Linked DNA regions of Panacibacter ginsenosidivorans. The protein of the gene in region 1 binds, or shares a complex with, the protein of each later gene. Links are inferred from orthologs where the notes say so. Each region holds a gene or a part of one and is shown on either strand. Other genes may lie near its edges. The genes, in order: pheT and pheS.

Region 1 (12,515 bases):
GCTCTTGCCAACTCTGTTTTACCAACACCAGTTGGGCCAAGAAAAATAAATGTACCAATTGGCTTCTTTGGATCTTTCAACCCAACGCGGTTACGCTGAATTGCCTTCACCACTTTACTGATTGCTTCATCCTGTCCAACAACCATTCCACGCATGTCATCACTCATCTTACGCAGCTTCTCTGTTTCTGCCTGCACCATACGTTTTACAGGAATACCGGTCATCATGCTTACTACTTCTGCAATAGCTTCTTCATCTATGGGATAGCGTTTGTGTTTGCTTTCTTCTTCCCAGTTGTTCTTTGCTTTTTCAAGCTCTTCGCCTAAACGTTTTTCTGTATCACGCAATGCTGCGGCTTCTTCAAAACGCTGGCTTTTTACTACTTTGTTTTTTTCCTGCTTAATATCCTCGATCTGTTTTTCAAGCTCAATGATATTCTGGGGAACGTTGATATTTTTCAAATGCACTCTTGCACCCACTTCATCTAAAACATCAATAGCTTTGTCTGGTAACAGGCGATCCGTCATGTAGCGATCACTCAGTTTTACGCAGGCATCAATTGCTTCATCGTTATAAATTACGTTGTGGTAATCTTCGTATTTAGATTTGATGTTGTTTAATATCTGTATGGTTTCATCCACTGTTGGTGGCTCTACCAATACTTTCTGGAAACGACGGTCCAATGCGCCATCTTTTTCAATATACATACGGTACTCATCCAATGTAGACGCACCAATGCATTGCAGTTCACCACGTGCCAATGCCGGTTTAAATATATTGCTTGCGTCAAGAGAACCACTGGCGCCACCTGCACCAACAATCGTATGAATTTCATCAATGAACAAGATCACATCACGATTTTTTTCCAGTTCATTCATGATGGCTTTCATACGCTCTTCAAACTGGCCGCGATACTTTGTACCTGCAACCAATGCGGCAAGATCAAGGCTAATCACTCTCTTATCAAATAATACACGGCTCACTTTGCGCTGAACGATACGCAATGCCAAACCTTCTACGATTGCTGTTTTACCAACTCCGGGTTCGCCAATAAGAATAGGATTATTTTTCTTTCTTCTTGAAAGTATCTGAGACACTCGTTCTATCTCTGCTTCTCTTCCTACAATCGGGTCAAGTGATCCTGATTCTGCAAGCCTTGTTATATCTCTTCCAAAATTATCAAGCACAGGTGTTTTGCTTTTTGCAGCACCAGCCTGCTTGCCTTTCGATTGCTGAGAATAACTTTTCTTTTCTTCATCAAAATCATCATTGTCATCTTCTGTATACTCGCTGCGAGTTTCATTGCTTCTTACCATACCTAATTCGTTTCTGAAAATATCATAGTCTACATCAAATTGTCCGAGTATTTGTGTAGCAATATTTTCTTTGTTCTTTAAAATAGAAAGCATCAGGTGTTCTGTTTCTACCAGCGGACTCTTCAAAGCTTTTGCTTCTAACACAGTAACCCTTATTACTTTCTCTGCCTGTTTCGTTAACGGAAGACTGTTAATGTTGGCAATATTTTTTCCTGTCTTGTCTTTTACAGCCAGTTCAACTTCTTTGCGCAATTCATAAAGATCCACGTTCAATTGCTTCAGAATTTTTATGGCCATATTCTCTCCTTCTCTAATGAGACCCAACAACAAATGTTCGGTCCCTATGAAATCATTTCCCAGCCGCAGTGCCTCCTCCCTGCTGAACGAAATGATCTCTTTTACCTGCGCTGAAAAGTTGTTATCCATTTAGTTGTGTTTGTACAATTATAACAAATAAATTTGAGCTATGTTATGGTGCAGTTATGCACAGCCTGTTAATGTATTAATAAAGGTATATGAATTTCAAAATTGATACCAAAGAGAAATTTACGGTTATTACACCCCTGCAGTTTCATTTGTCTGACAATTTAACAGCAGAACTCAATCAAACTGCAACTAATTGTCTGCAAACCGACATAAAGAACGTAGTGCTCAACATGAAGGAAGTGGTTTCATTGGATGAAGCCGCTGCTACAAATCTTATGACGCTGCAGCAATCGTTTTATGAAAGTAACACTTCTTTTGTTATTTGCGAAATGCAACCTGCTGTATCGGAAAAACTTGAGCAAATGGAACTACTTGAAATAATGAATATTACACCAACAGAAAGCGAAGCGTGGGATATTGTGCAAATGGAAGAAATCGAAAGAGAACTGATGGATGGTTTTGACGACCAGAAATAAAAGTCATAATAATGTAATCTTATATTACAAGCTTTGGCACTTCGTAGCATCGCCTGTTGTGTCACTCACTTTTGCGTTCGGAACTTTATTCATCAGTTGTAAAAAGTGAATCGTGAGGTCAAATGGTGTTTTTCATTGACGATTCACATTCAACAGTACAAGAGTCGACGCAACAGTCGCTCCATAAACCGTTACAGTTTGGTGCAAAATAAATTTTAGCTAAAAAACTCTTACTATTTCTATACCATCCGGAAATTACTAACTTTATAAGCCTGCGTTTAAATATCTGCACTATGCCTATCTACATGGACTTTCATAAAATCGCCAATGTAACCATTGATGATGTAAAAAAAGCTCATATGGCAGATGAAGCTATACAGGATAAATACGGTGTAAAATATCACCAGTTTTGGGTAAACCAGGAAAATGGTTCTGTGTTTTGCCTGGTAGAAGGCCCGGACAAAGAAACCTGTGAACGAGTACATCAAATGGCACATGGTAATCTTGCCTGTGCACTTACAGAAGTAGAAATAGGCTTCTATGAAAAGTTAATGGGGAAAGAACACACTGTTGATAACGGACATGTAAAAAATAATGACGGTTCTGAAGATCTTGGCTACAGGAATATTTTGATCGCTTCTGTATATGGCAAAACCAGGGCTTATGGTTTAACTGATCTTTCTCAATTACAGAGACCGGATTGGGCAAGAAAAATTATTATGCAAAATATTCCTGCATTTAACGGCAGAGAACTTGGGTGGGAAAAAGACGACAGTCTTATTGGTGTTTTTCATAATGCCACTCATGCTATACAATGCGCATTACAAATTCAGCAGGAGCTTATACATTTTGAACAAAAACAACCGGAAATTATTTTTAAGATCGGTATCAGTGCCTCGCAGCCTGTAACACAAAATGGTGATTTTTTTAAAGAAGCTATAAAGCTTGCACACCGTCTCAGCGTAACGGTACAGGATAATCAGATACTTATTTCTTCTCTTGTAAAAAAGCTTTGCAGGAATGAAGAACTTTTAACAAAAAAATCTTCACTGAAATTTCTAAATGAAAAAGAAGAAGAATTTGTTTCAACCCTTATAAGTATAGCCGAAGCAAAATTAGCCGACCAGCAATTCGATCTTAACAGACTCAGCAATGAGGTTTGTGTGAGCCGACCACAGTTGTACCGGAAAGTTATGTCTCTTACAGGCCGCTCCCCGATTGATTTTATACGTGACCTGCGAATGGATAAAGCGCTTACTTTATTAAAACAAAAAAGATCTAACATAGCTGAAATAGCCTATGAGAGCGGATTCAACAGCTCTTCCTATTTTACCAAATGTTTTGCCGAAAAATTTGGTTGTACGCCTTCTTTGTTTATCAAAACTGATATTGCCTGATATAATTACTGAACAAATATTGTTACTCTTTGAACAGCTATTGCTAACATACTGCTATCTGCAAATATAATTTTGTACCATACTTATATAAGCTAAAGAAAACGGCAAAAACAAATCCGGGCTTACTCTTCAGACAGTTTGAAACTTTCAGAACAATTTACCTACAACAACACAAAACAGTTTTAACTGCACTTTAATTACTCACTTAAACTAAATACTTCCCGTATGACAAACGAATTAATTAACGCTCTCAAAAACAGTTTACACGGTAAACTGGTGCTGCCCAATGATGCAGATTATGATACCCTACGCAAAGTGTATAATGGCATGATTGATAAACATCCGGCCATGATTGCGCAATGCACTGATGTAGAAGACGTAAAGACCTGTATAAATTTTGCAAAAGAAAACAATGTACTTCTCTCGATAAGAGGAGGCGGGCATAATGCAGGCGGGCTGGGCATTGCAGACGATGCGTTGGTGATTGATCTTTCCCATATGAAAGATATCAAAATTGATACAGCAACTAAAACAGTACGTGTACAAGGTGGTGTTTTATTAAAAGAATTAGATGCGGCCACACATGAGGTAGGCATGTCTGTTCCATCGGGCATATTTGGAACAACTGGTGTGTCAGGACTTACACTTGGTGGCGGACTAGGGCATATGACACGCCAATACGGACTTTCAATCGATAATCTTTTGGAAGCACAAGTAGTACTGGCAAATGGCAACCAGGTAACCGCATCGGCTAACGAAAACCCTGATCTTTTCTGGGCTTTGCGTGGTGGCGGTGGAAACTTTGGTGTGGTTGTTTCATTCACTTTCCAGTTACAACCAACAGCCACTATCTATGGCGGACCAATGCTTTGGAATATTGAAGATTCGAAAGAAATGATGACATGGTACAATAATCTTATTACAACTGCTCCTGATAATATCAATGGTTTTTTTGCATTTCTTACTGTCCCGCCATTCCCCCCATTCCCGGAACATTTACACATGAAAAAAATGTGCGGTGTTGTTTGGTGCTACACCGGCGATCTTGACAAAGCAGAAGAAGTATTTAAACCAATCCGTGCTTATAAAACACCGGCTTTGGATTTTGTTGGGCCGTTGCCTGTGCCTGCCTTACAAACCATGTTTGACGGACTTTATCCGCCGGGGTTGATGTGGTATTGGAAAGCGGATTTTGTAAAAGATCTTCATGAAGTGTCTATTGATATTCATGCAAAATTCGGAAACGAAATGCCAACGCCGCTTTCCAGCATGCATATGTATCCGGTAAATGGCGCAGCAAGCCGTGTTGGTAAAAGTGATACTGCATGGAATTACCGCGATGCCAATTATGCTGTTGTAATAGTTGGTATCGATTCAGACACTGCAAACAAAGACAAGATCATTAGCTGGGCAAGAGATTACTGGAACGCATTGCATCCTTTCTCCGCAGGCGGTGCCTATGTAAACTTTATGATGGACGAAGGCGAAGACAGGATAAAAGCTACTTACGGCGATAATTACAAAAGACTGGCTGCAATAAAAGCCAAGTATGATCCGGGCAATTTATTCAGGGTCAATCAAAACATTAAACCGCAAATGGTGGAGGCACCTGCTATGGCCTGATAACCTTTAACGAATTGACGAACAATAGTTGACTATAAAACATTCATTGTTCATTGGCAATAAAAAATAAATAGTATGAAAATCAAAAAAGAAGAAATACCGATGATAATGGAATCTCCAGGTACAATAATGAGAGCATTTTCCGGATATGGAGGAATGACTGTTGCCTTTAATGAACTTCCTGCAGGCACAGATATTTCTCCGTTATTGGAGGGGTTAAAAAATAATAGTTGCCAATGTCCCCATTGGGGTTATATAGTTGAAGGTGAGATATTGATAAAATACGATACAGGAGCAGAAGAAAGGCTAACGACAGGAGATACCTTCTATATGCCTCCGGGGCATACTGCCATTGTAAAAAAAGATCTTAAAATAATTGATTTTAGCCCGGAAAAAGAGCTCAAAGAAGTTATGGATCATATCGCCAAAAAAATGGCTCAGTTGGCTACATAAATAAATTAATAGCTATCAGGAAATAAACTCAATGGTGTTGCCGGCAAAATAAATAACCCGGCGTTCCTTGCGTCGCACTCTTTTACTTTTGAACTTTGGGCATCCAGTAAAAATGATTTTCATATTATTGCCCCATCTTGCCATAAAAGTTGAAGAGTGCGACGCAACAGGAGTTTAATTATTGAAATACAGCCGGGCTCAAAATAATTCCAACACTAAAATATACACAGGAAAGCTTTTATGCCGCCAAGCTTGCAGGCATGAATTATATTTGCAGCCATTATAAATAGCATAGCTACATGACGATCTCTTATAACTGGCTGAGTGAATACCTGCCCGAAAAGATTGAACCGGAAAGATTATCAAGGATACTTACATCCATTGGACTTGAGGTAGAAAGCCTTGAAACATACGAAAACATAAAAGGTGGTCTGAAAGGATTGGTGATTGGCCAGGTACTGGAGTGCGAAAAACATCCCGGTGCAGATAAACTTTCTGTAACCAAAGTAACTGTTGGTAACGGTGAACCATTGCAGATTGTTTGTGGTGCGCCCAATGTGGCCGCGGGACAGAAAGTAATTGTAGCAAAGGTTGGCACAACTATACACCCAATATCAGGTGAACCGCTTACTATGAAAGTAGCAAAGATCCGCGGCGTTGAAAGCCATGGTATGATCTGCGCTGAAGATGAGATTGGTATTGGTGAAAGTCATGCAGGTATTATGGTTTTGTCCGAAACTGTAAAAGTGGGCACCGCAGCCAGCGATTACTTCGGCATTTATACAGATCACATTTTCGAGATCGGCCTTACACCTAACAGGATGGATGCAATGAGCCATATGGGTGTTGCCAAAGATGTATGCGCTTATCTTTCTCACCACAACAGGAAGAAAACAAAACCGGTTACACCATTTGTAAATGCTTTTAAACCGGATAATAATGACCTGCCCATAAAAGTAACTATTGAAAACACAGAAGCGTGCCAACGCTATGCCGGTGTAAGCATAAAAAATGTGACTATAAAACCATCTCCTGAATGGTTGCAAAATAAACTGAAAGCGATCGGATTAAGACCCATCAGTAACATTGTCGATATTACCAATTATGTATTGCATGAAACTGGCCAGCCATTGCACGCTTTTGATGCAGACGCCATAACCGGTTCTAAGATCATTGTAAAGAACCTGCCGGCCGGCACCATTTTTAAAACATTGGATGATAAGGATCGCGTACTAACAGCAGATGATCTAATGATCTGTAATGAAGTGGAAGGCATGTGTATCGGCGGTGTTTTTGGTGGTATAAAAAGCGGCGTAAAAGAAGCTACGAAAAATATTTTTCTGGAGAGTGCCTGGTTCAATCCTGTAAACATCAGAAGAACATCTGTGCAACATGGATTGCGCACAGATGCTGCTACACGTTTTGAGAAGGGTGTTGATATTTCCAATACAGTAAATGTTTTGAAACGTGCTGCACTGCTTATCAAAGAAATTGCAGGTGGTGAAATTGCAAGTGATGTCGTTGATGTTTATCCTGATAAAAAAGATAAAGTACAGGTTGCCATTAAGTATCATTATTTGAAAAAACTGAGTGGTAAAAATTATCACCAGGATTCTATCAAAAATATCCTTGAAAGCCTCGGCTTTGAAATTGTAAAAGAAGGCATGGACGAGATTCGCGTAGCGGTACCTTTCAGCAAGCCTGATATAAGCTTACCCGCAGATATTGTGGAAGAAATTATCCGCATAGATGGCCTCGACAATATTGAAATACCAAAAGGTATTTACTTAACGCCTTCTAATGAAGGCACCGTTTATACAGAAAGACTAAAGGAGAAAATGGCTGATTATCTTGTTGGCTTAGGCTTCCATGAAATATTGACCAATTCAATTACGAACAGTAAATATTACAATGAAGAAGTTGCAGCAACTACCGTGAAAATGGTCAATAATTTAAGTGCTGATCTTGATGTGTTGCGTCCATCCATGCTGGAGACCGGGCTTGAATCAATTGCATATAATATCAACCGTAAAAATAACAACCTGCGTTTCTTTGAATTTGGAAAAATTTATTTCTCAGAAAATGTTGGCGTGTATAAAGAAGAAGAACATTTTTCAGTTTTCATTACCGGTAATAATGATAATGACAACTGGCGAAAAAACAGCATGGCACCGGATTTCTTTACAGCAAAGGGCATTGCCTTTGCTTTATGCAGATTATGTGGTCTTTCAGGAATGCAACTGGAAGAACCTACGAGCATTTATTATGGAAGGAAGCATAATTTAAAAATAAAAAATAACATCCTCGGCACGATTGCTGAAGTAAGTAATAATTACCTGCAGGGGTTTGATATAAAACAGCCGGTATATTTTATTGACTTTTATTATGCGCCACTCATAAACTTAATTGAAAAACAAAAGATCGTTTATAAAGAAGTATCAAAATTCCCGGCAGTACAAAGAGATATTGCACTGGTGGTTGAAAAAGCCATAACATTTGCAGAGATAGAAAAAGTGATAAAGAAACTGAACCTTTCAAAATTGCAGGAAATAAAATTATTCGATGTATTTGAAAGTGATAAATTGGGTGCAGATAAAAAATCATTAGCTATTAATTTTACTTTTCTTGACGAAGAAAAAACACTTATTGATAAAGAGACCGATAACATGATGCAAAAAATAATGCAGGCGTGCGAAAAAGAATTGAACGCCGTAATTAGAAAATAATTACCATGGAACAACTGGAATTACAAGTAAAAAATCTGTACACCAAACTTCAGCAATTGCTGAAGCAAAACCAGTTGTTGCAAAAACAGAATGCGGCTTTACAAAAAGAAATTCTTGCACTCAAAACATCTGTTGAGGAAAAAAAAGAAACAGTAACAAAGATGCAACAGCAAATGGATGTTTTTAAATTAAGTGCCAATGCGCTTGATGAAAAAGAAAAACAGGAATTGAGAAAAAGGATCGACATGTATCTTGCCGAAATAGAGAAATGCCTGACACTTATAAATGAATAAATATGGAAGCATTGATACCCGTAAATGTTATTATTGGCGACCGTACTTACCGTTTAAAGATAGAGCCGGAAGACGAAGAAACATTACGCAGGTCTGTAAAGCTCATTAACGAAAAGATCATTGAATTCCGTGGCACATTTGCAGGTAAAGACATGCAGGATTTTATATCAATGGTGCTTATTTGGTTTACTACAGAGCAATCAAAAAATGGTGGTCAGCATTTTCAATTAGAAGAAACGATCAGCAAGTTATCACAAATGGAAGAGTTGATTGATAAAGCACTCAGTGGAAGTAGTTAATGTGTAAAGTAAATAAAGTAGTATTAAGTATATAAAGGCTTGCAGGTGATGCAGGCTTTTTTTGTGACCGGCTGTAGCATTACAATTATGCTTTTGTTGTGTCACTCACTTGTACGTCCTGTTTTTTATTCAACATTATATAATATTGCTAAAGTAAATTCAAAAGTATAAGTGTGCGACGCAACAGGAGATGCAAAATGTAAAAAAGCTCGGCTCAAAAAATTAATTATTTAATTGCTCAAGCAATTCACTCTTTTCTATAACACCTTGTTTGCGCCAGACTTCTTTGCCATTTTTATAGATAATAAAAGTTGGCAACGCGGTTACATTTTGCTGTTGCATTACATTAGTATTTATTCCACCATCCACTCTTACAATCTTGAATTTATCTTTTGCTGTTGATTGCAATTCATTAATAACAGGTTCCATTTTTCTGCAGGGCGGGCACCACTCTGCACCAAAATCTATCAAGACAACATTTGATGAAGTAGTATAAGTTTTATAATCGGCATCAGTGATCTGGGGCGTATTTGAAGCGCCTTCCACGGGTTTATTCTCGATCTTCCATTGAGTAAAACCACCTTTAAGATTTTCAACTGTTGTGAATCCATTTTGTGCTAACCACTGTGCAGCTTTACCACTACGGCCTCCCGATGCGCAATACACCAATACGGGTTTTGATTTATCAAGGTATTGCACCCGGTCTTTGAATTGTTCAGGGTTCATCCAGTCTGCAAGCATAGCATTTTTTATATGACCGCCCTGATATTCGCCTGCAGTTCTTACATCGAGCACCTGCACATTTTCTTTTGCCAGATGTTGCTGAAATGTGGAAACATCCACATCTGTATTTGTTTGCTGTGCTGTAGATGAACAGGAGAACAGCACTACATTCATTAAAACTAAAAATAGATATTTCATAATTGGATTTATTGATAGTATTGAATAGTTAAAGGAAATTTATCGTCTTGCACATTTAATGCAGCAGCGGCAGCTTCGCTTATACGAAATTGAAGCCCTTTGTTTTCTTTCATGTCATCCAGTTTCCAAAGCACTTTTGCGTAAACAATATTTCCGTTTGGTGCGCTGATCTTTACGATAGAACCCGATGGCGCATCATTCATCAGTATATAATATTTTTTGTCACTCCAGCCACTGGCAGTTTTAAATATCATGGCAGTGCCACTTTTATTAGCAGTTGATCTGCCGGATGCCTGATCCCCAAAATTCTTTGCAAAGAAATTATCACTGCCATCAGCAGCAGCATTTATAGTTGGTCGTTGTTTTTGTTCTGTAATTATATATGCTGCTGGTTTCTTTTCTTCAACAGCTTTATTTTCTTTGGCACTTATATCTGCTGCAGATTTTTCTGTAGCCGTTTTATCGACATTGACCGGTTCGTTGACTATCAATGGCGGTGTTTGATCGGGAACAGCAGCAATAGCTTTTGACTCTTCCATTGTCTTTCTTTTGGCTATTGCATCAGGTATACCATCAACACTAACTGCAAGCACCTCTCCTGTTTCAAGATTATTATCTTTTTTGTAATTCCATTTTTGCAGTTGCTCAACTGTAATACCATACTTTTTACTGATACTGTACATTGTTTCTTTGGGCTCAACAATGTGCGTTAATTCTTTAGATAAGCTCTTTGATTTTGTGGTTGCTGCCGGTGTCTGTGTGAGGGGTGGTGAATCTTTAACTACTGGAGGTTTTGCTTTAGTTGGAACAGGCGGTACTTCTTTTGTCGTACCACCGCGTACAACAGTCTGACCACTTGCAGGTATTTTAATTTTTTGCCCGACAGCAAGTTTGGTATCTGCATGCATTCCATTCAATCGCATGATATCACCGACTGTAGTTTTATATTTTTCTGCAAGCATTGAAAGTGTTTCACCTTGTGCCAGTGTATGTAACGTATATTTTACATTTTGTGCAAAAAGAGAAACATTTAAAAACAATGCGCATGTAAAGAGTAATAAGAATATCTTTTTCATGTATGAACAGATTTTCAATGCAGGTAAAATTAGTCTTTTAAAATTCTCCAGTTCACGGGGTAATAATTATTGATGCGGTTGTGCAAAACTTTCATCCAGCCGAGGTTTATTCCACAGTAATTAACCAATGCCCAACCTTTAACAGAGTCCTCAATAATAAACTCTTTCCGCTTTAAATATTGCAAAGCTTGTTCTTTACTGACATATACAACCGGAACCCGGTCATTCATCAGCAAGCTTAATGCCAGTTCATGATCCGGAATCACATCTTTACCTTTTAGTGAACCAATTGTAATGCCGGCTTTACGTAAGTATAAACTCTTTTGCAGTAAAGCAAGATCATTTTTCCATTGTTGCGGAATAGCAATAATGTTGTCAGCCTGTTTGAAAAAGAAAAGTGATTGGTCATTTTTAATCCATTCTTTGATCAATGCATTTTCATTTTTTGAAATGGATGGTATAGATAGTGGTTTAAAATCATTCCCATAGCCATCATTTTTTTTAAATGCAGCAATAAAAAAACCTTCCCCTTTTACTTTATCCGGATAGAAGCGATAACCATAATTTTTTTTTGACGTAATTGTTTCAACAATGCTCCACTCATCTTCAATTTTTAACTTTACCCCGGAAACATTAAACTCTCCGCTCATCCAGTTAAGTATATCTTCATCTTCTTCTTTCGAATAGGAACAAGTTGAGTAAATTAATATCCCATCTTTTTTCAGGGCAGGATATATATCCGCCAGGATCCTTTGCTGGCGATGGCTACAGAGTGCCACATTCGCTTCACTCCATTCATTAATTGCGTCAGGATCTTTTCTGAATAAGCCACTGCCGCTGCATGGAGCATCAACAACTATTACATCAAAATAATTTTCAAGAGAAGAAAAATCTTTTGGGTCATTGTTCGTAACAATCACATTATCATTACCCCATTTTGTAATATTTTCAACAAGAATATTGGCTCTTGATTTAATTACTTCATTCGACACAAGTAATCCATCTTTGAAATAAGACGCCAGCAATGTACTCTTGCCACCGGGTGCTGCACAAAGATCGAGCACTTTCAAACCTGTTGTTTCAGCACCTACGGCCTGTTGCAATACATGCCACAAAAACATACTGCTTGCTTCCTGCACATAATACGCACCACCATGAAATAAAGGGTCAAATGTAAATGATGGACGCTCTGTTAAATATTTCCCATACCTGCACCATGGAACTGGTTCTTCATTAAACATTGACCATTCACCATTGACCTTTTTATCAGGGTTTAAACGCACGCTGGTAACCTGCATACCAGATGCATGCACTTTTTTAAAAGCTTCTTCATCAAAGCCTTTTACATTTTGCAAACTTTTTATAAGTGCTTGTGGCAACATTGTATGTGGCAAAAATACCGGAATAGCTTTTAAAGATTTGGTAATAAAAAAAGCCATCAAAAAGATGGCTTTAAATTTATTTATGAACTTAACTTTTATTACTACTATTTAACTTCTGTTGAGCAAT
Region 2 (4,583 bases), 1.7 Mb from region 1 along the record:
ATGCAAGGTTGAATTATTTAAAGAAGCACCAACAGTTCCGGAAAGAAATCCACCAATACGCTTTAGAAAAGAAATTCCTGCACCATGGATAAGGATGATCTTAACTGAAGGTAAAAACAGGCAGGTAAGAAAAATGACGGCAAAAGTTGGTTTTCCTACCTTGCGTTTGATAAGATACAGGATCGAAGAAATTGAACTTGGAAATTTGCAACCGGGAAAAATGATCGAACTTCAACAAAAAACAATTTATAAAAAACTGTTCCATGAATGAACATTATGAAGCTGCGAAAGATAATTACCTTATCAGCACCGATAAAGAAAAACTAGATCTGGAAACCATCTATAATTATATAGCTTTTGAATCTTACTGGGCGCAGGGCATATCAAGGGCGGTTGTAGAAAAATCAATAGCCAACTCTTTGTGTTTTGGTCTGTATGAAGGAACAAAGCAAATTGGTTTTGCAAGACTGGTTACAGACAAAGCCACTTTTGCCTACCTCGCAGATGTTTTTGTATTGCCTGAACATCGTGGTAAGGGTTTGAGTAAATGGTTAATGGCAACGATTCATGCACACCCTGAATTGCAAAAACTAAGAAGATGGTGGCTGGGTACTAAAGATGCGCATGGTTTATATGAACAATTTGGCTGGACTCGTATAACGGAAGATGTAGCCAAACGTTTTATGCAGAAACATAACCCGGATGTTTATAAGAAAGCTGAATAAAGTTTCGAACGTACAAGTGAGTGACACAACCAAAGTTTAATAGTACTACAAAAGCCCGCCACCAAATATTCTATTTCCATTCGCGCATCAACACATTTGCACATCCGCACATTCGCATTATCTTCGCGGCATGGAAGCATTGTTGCAACAGATAGAAAATTATAAAAAGGAAATAAACGCTTACGAGGCTGCAAATGCAGAAGCGGTGGAAACGTTCCGCATAAAATATTTAGGTACAAAAGGCCTTGTAAAAACTGTAATGGGCGAAATGAAAAATGTGCCCAATGAACAAAAAAAACAATTTGGCCTGGTTCTTAACGAGTTTAAATTATTTACAGAAGAAAAGTTTGCATCACTGCAGGCCCAAACGATAAACGACAAACAGGAAACGATAAACAATTTTGATTGGTCGCTGCCCGGTGATTCATTTGCTGTTGGTACCCGTCATCCTTTGATGATCGTTCGTAACGAGATCGTTTCTATTTTCAAGCGTCTTGGTTTTGCAGTTGCCGAAGGCCCGGAAATTGAAGATGACTGGCACAACTTTGGCGCTATGAATTTACCGGAAGATCATCCGGCACGCGACATGCAGGACACATTTTACATTAATCAAAATCCTGCGTGGTTGTTGCGTACACATACCAGCAGCGTGCAGGCACGAGTGATGGAAAAACAAAAACCGCCGATTCGTGTAATTTGTCCGGGTCGTGTGTACCGCAATGAAACCATTAGTGCAAGAGCGCATTGCTTTTTTCACCAGGTAGAAGGTTTGTACATAGATGAAAATGTAAGCTTTGCCGATCTAAAACAAACGCTGTATTTCTTTGTGCAGGAAATGTTTGGCAAAGAAGTAAAGGTTCGTTTTCGTCCTTCTTATTTTCCCTTCACAGAACCGAGTGCAGAGATGGACATCAGTTGTTTGATCTGTGGCGGTGATGGTTGCAATGTTTGCAAACATACCGGTTGGGTAGAAATATTGGGCAGCGGCATGGTGCATCCAAAAGTGTTGGAGAACTTCAATATTGATTCGAATAAATATACCGGTTTTGCATTTGGTATGGGCATAGAACGGGTGTGCCAGTTAAAATATCGCATCAACGATCTTCGTTTGTACTCGCAAAATGATGTGCGGTTTCTGAAACAGTTTACAAGTGCATTGTAAATTTTTATAAACCAAGCCGCACTTATACCATGATGCTTTCGTTGCGTCGCACTTTTGTACTATAAATCATTAAGCAACAGTTTAAAGAATTGTTGCTTTTTTATTGCGTCAGATTAGGAATGCAAGACTATCATATAATTGCTATAATTTTATTTCCGCCAGAATCCTATATGTAGTATTTACACCTATAATGTGTCTTTAATAAAAAAGATGGTCTTGTAAATAAGACATCAAGCTTTATAAAAACCAATCTTATTCTCCACGGTTTGCAAAGCGATGCAACTGCAGGTCGCTACAACAGCCTGCATAATTCAGGAACTGCAGAGTTAACAGATATTACGTTGTTGTCAGATTATTTTCCCAAACCATTTATTAGTTTGCCGCCATTTGGTATTCTTGGTATTCCATTTACTGTTGTTGGTACACAAGAAGATCCGCAGGTAAAACTCCGCTGCGAAAAAGATTCCGATAAGTTAGAAGAAACGCAGGAAAAAGCCGATCCTGATGAACCGCAATAAGAAAATTTTTATGGGCCTGGGCTATAGATTTTTATGGCATCGGTTGTTGCATCGCACTTTTGTGCTTTCTGTTACTTATTGATCTGAAAGATGAAGTGAGTGACACAACCGGCGATGCCATGAAATACAAATGCCGATAACAAAAAAATATAAAACAAAAAAAAGCCCCATCCCAAAAGAGACGGGACTGTAATATGTACCCCCAAAAAAAGTTATATCATTTATACAATGCTATAAAGTTTTATGCAACAATAACACCTGTTTCTTTATAACATAGTTTACAGACCATGCTGTATAAAGGAAGTTTAATAAACAGAAAAAATTTTTCAATGTTTTAAGAATTGGCCCGATTCTTCTTTGCCTGCATCCATCAGCACATAACGGTCTATCATGTTTATCTTTATCTCATCCAATGCATCTACCACATTGCTGTAAGTGGCGTCGGGCAAGGGTTTTATCAGTACTACTGTTTCTTTTCCATCGCCATATTTTTGCTGTACCTGCAGTTTCTTATTTCGTATCACTGCTCTTAAACCCTGCGATGAAAAATTAGTGTTGTGCATATTGTTTATACTATCGCCATAATAGTAGTAAACAACATTGTCGGCAGCAAGCAATACGTTCAACGTTTTGCCTCCGGCGGTAACCAGAGAATCGGGACTGTCATCCGGCATATTAAGTTTCATTACTGTTGCCTTGCTGATTGAAGTGGTAAATACAAAAAAGGTAATGAGCAGGAAACCAAGATCAACCATTGGAGTAAGATCGACCTTGGTAGAAAGTTTTTTGCTGCGCTGTATGCCTTTCTTTTTATGCGTTTCGGAAGTTTGTACATCTGCCATAGTGTTGGTTTTATAATAAGATGCAACACTTGTTTTAATCCACATAATTAGCAGTGATACCTTTTATCAAATTAGTTATATGCGGTGTATAAAATTCTGCATTTATTTGCTGTATATTTTACAGTAAAAACAAAACATTATGATACGCAACCATGAAATTGATTACCGCATTTTTGGTGAAGAAATGCAATATGTAGAAGTCGAACTTGATCCCGGAGAAACGGCTGTTGCAGAGCCAGGTGCTTTTATGATGATGGATGACAGTATACAAATGCAAACCATTTTTGGAGATGGAAGCCAGCAACAAAGTGGTGGGTTATTGGATAAACTCTTCAGCGCTGGCAAGCGGATGCTTGTTGGAGAAAATTTATTCATGACTGCATTTACAAATGTGGGGCAAGGTAAAAAACATGTAAGTTTTGCATCGCCCTATCCCGGTAAAATAATTGCGCTTGATCTGCTAAGTTTAGGCGGAAGAATAATTTGTCAGAAAGATGCTTTTCTCTGTGCCGCAAAAGGTGTAAGTATTGGGATAGAATTCCAGCGCAAACTAGGCACGGGTTTATTTGGCGGTGAAGGTTTTATTATGGAAAAACTGGAAGGTGATGGTATGGCATTTATGCATGCCGGTGGTCATGTGTTTCAAAAAGATTTACAGCCGGGAGAATTACTAAGAATCGATACAGGTTGTATTGTTGCATTTACCGGTGGTGTTGATTATGATATCCAGTTTGTAGGTGGCATAAAAAATACTTTGTTTGGTGGTGAGGGTTTATTTTTCGCTACACTGCGTGGACCGGGGAAAGTATGGATACAAACTTTACCTGTAAGCAGGCTTGCTGCACGTATTCTTTCTTACGGCACATATAACCGCAAAGAAGAGGGCAGCATACTTGGCGGTCTTGGTAATTTGCTGGACGGTGATGGATTCAGGTAATTAGAAATAAAAAAATATAAAGCCTTCACTTTTTAGTGAGGGCTTTTCGTTTTAATTTTTTGTACTTAGCCGTAGTGCTACTATTAGGCTTTGGTTGTGTCACTCACTTGTACGCTATAACTTTATTGAACAAGAAATACAACGTACGTTTCCTTTTTATTAAGCTTTATGCTTTATTATATTCACTGCTCTTTCTTTTCTTCCTTTCTTTTTACCAGTAAATACCAATCACTTTCTAATGGTAAATAGCCATACTCAAAACAGAAAAAGTAAATGTCTCCTTTTTGATTTACATATTGATGTGTATGATAGCTAAATTGAAAACCTGCCTGTAATAATTTGGTTTTTGCAACTTTTGTGATTCCTTTATCTCCTAAAAAGTCAGCAAGAATACGGCGG

Evidence for each region.
Region 2: the proteins of pheT (region 1) and pheS are in contact, whole or in part, in a crystal structure (PDB 6P24), measured with the Escherichia coli proteins. The link is inferred for Panacibacter ginsenosidivorans from one-to-one orthologs.

What each region holds. Positions count from the first base shown.
Region 1 is NZ_CP042435.1:1,857,712-1,870,226, forward strand. What follows is about bases 5,679-8,703. They hold pheT (phenylalanine--tRNA ligase subunit beta), read left to right. Parts: upstream 5,679-5,990; coding sequence 5,991-8,417; downstream 8,418-8,703. Other genes in these bases: FRZ67_RS07710 (cupin domain-containing protein), read left to right, coding at 5,679-5,691; FRZ67_RS07720 (hypothetical protein), read left to right, coding at 8,423-8,703. Also shown: FRZ67_RS07690 (ATP-dependent Clp protease ATP-binding subunit), read right to left, coding at 1-1,742; FRZ67_RS07695 (STAS domain-containing protein), read left to right, coding at 1,832-2,218; FRZ67_RS07700 (nickel-binding protein), read left to right, coding at 2,512-3,615; FRZ67_RS07705 (FAD-binding oxidoreductase), read left to right, coding at 3,841-5,238; more of FRZ67_RS07710, read left to right, coding at 5,314-5,678; more of FRZ67_RS07720, read left to right, coding at 8,704-8,710; FRZ67_RS07725 (cell division protein ZapA), read left to right, coding at 8,713-9,009; FRZ67_RS07730 (thioredoxin domain-containing protein), read right to left, coding at 9,232-9,930; FRZ67_RS07735 (LysM peptidoglycan-binding domain-containing protein), read right to left, coding at 9,939-11,006; FRZ67_RS07740 (methyltransferase RsmF C-terminal domain-like protein), read right to left, coding at 11,036-12,445.
Region 2 is NZ_CP042435.1:3,604,381-3,608,963, reverse strand. What follows is about bases 1-2,871. They hold pheS (phenylalanine--tRNA ligase subunit alpha), read left to right. Parts: upstream 1-855; coding sequence 856-1,887; downstream 1,888-2,871. Other genes in these bases: FRZ67_RS15150 (ExbD/TolR family protein), read right to left, coding at 2,732-2,871; FRZ67_RS15155 (hypothetical protein), read left to right, coding at 2,154-2,405; FRZ67_RS15165 (GNAT family N-acetyltransferase), read left to right, coding at 264-725; FRZ67_RS15170 (pseudouridine synthase), read left to right, coding at 1-271. Outside these bases: more of FRZ67_RS15150, read right to left, coding at 2,872-3,292; FRZ67_RS15145 (TIGR00266 family protein), read left to right, coding at 3,387-4,184; FRZ67_RS15140 (hypothetical protein), read right to left, coding at 4,367-4,583.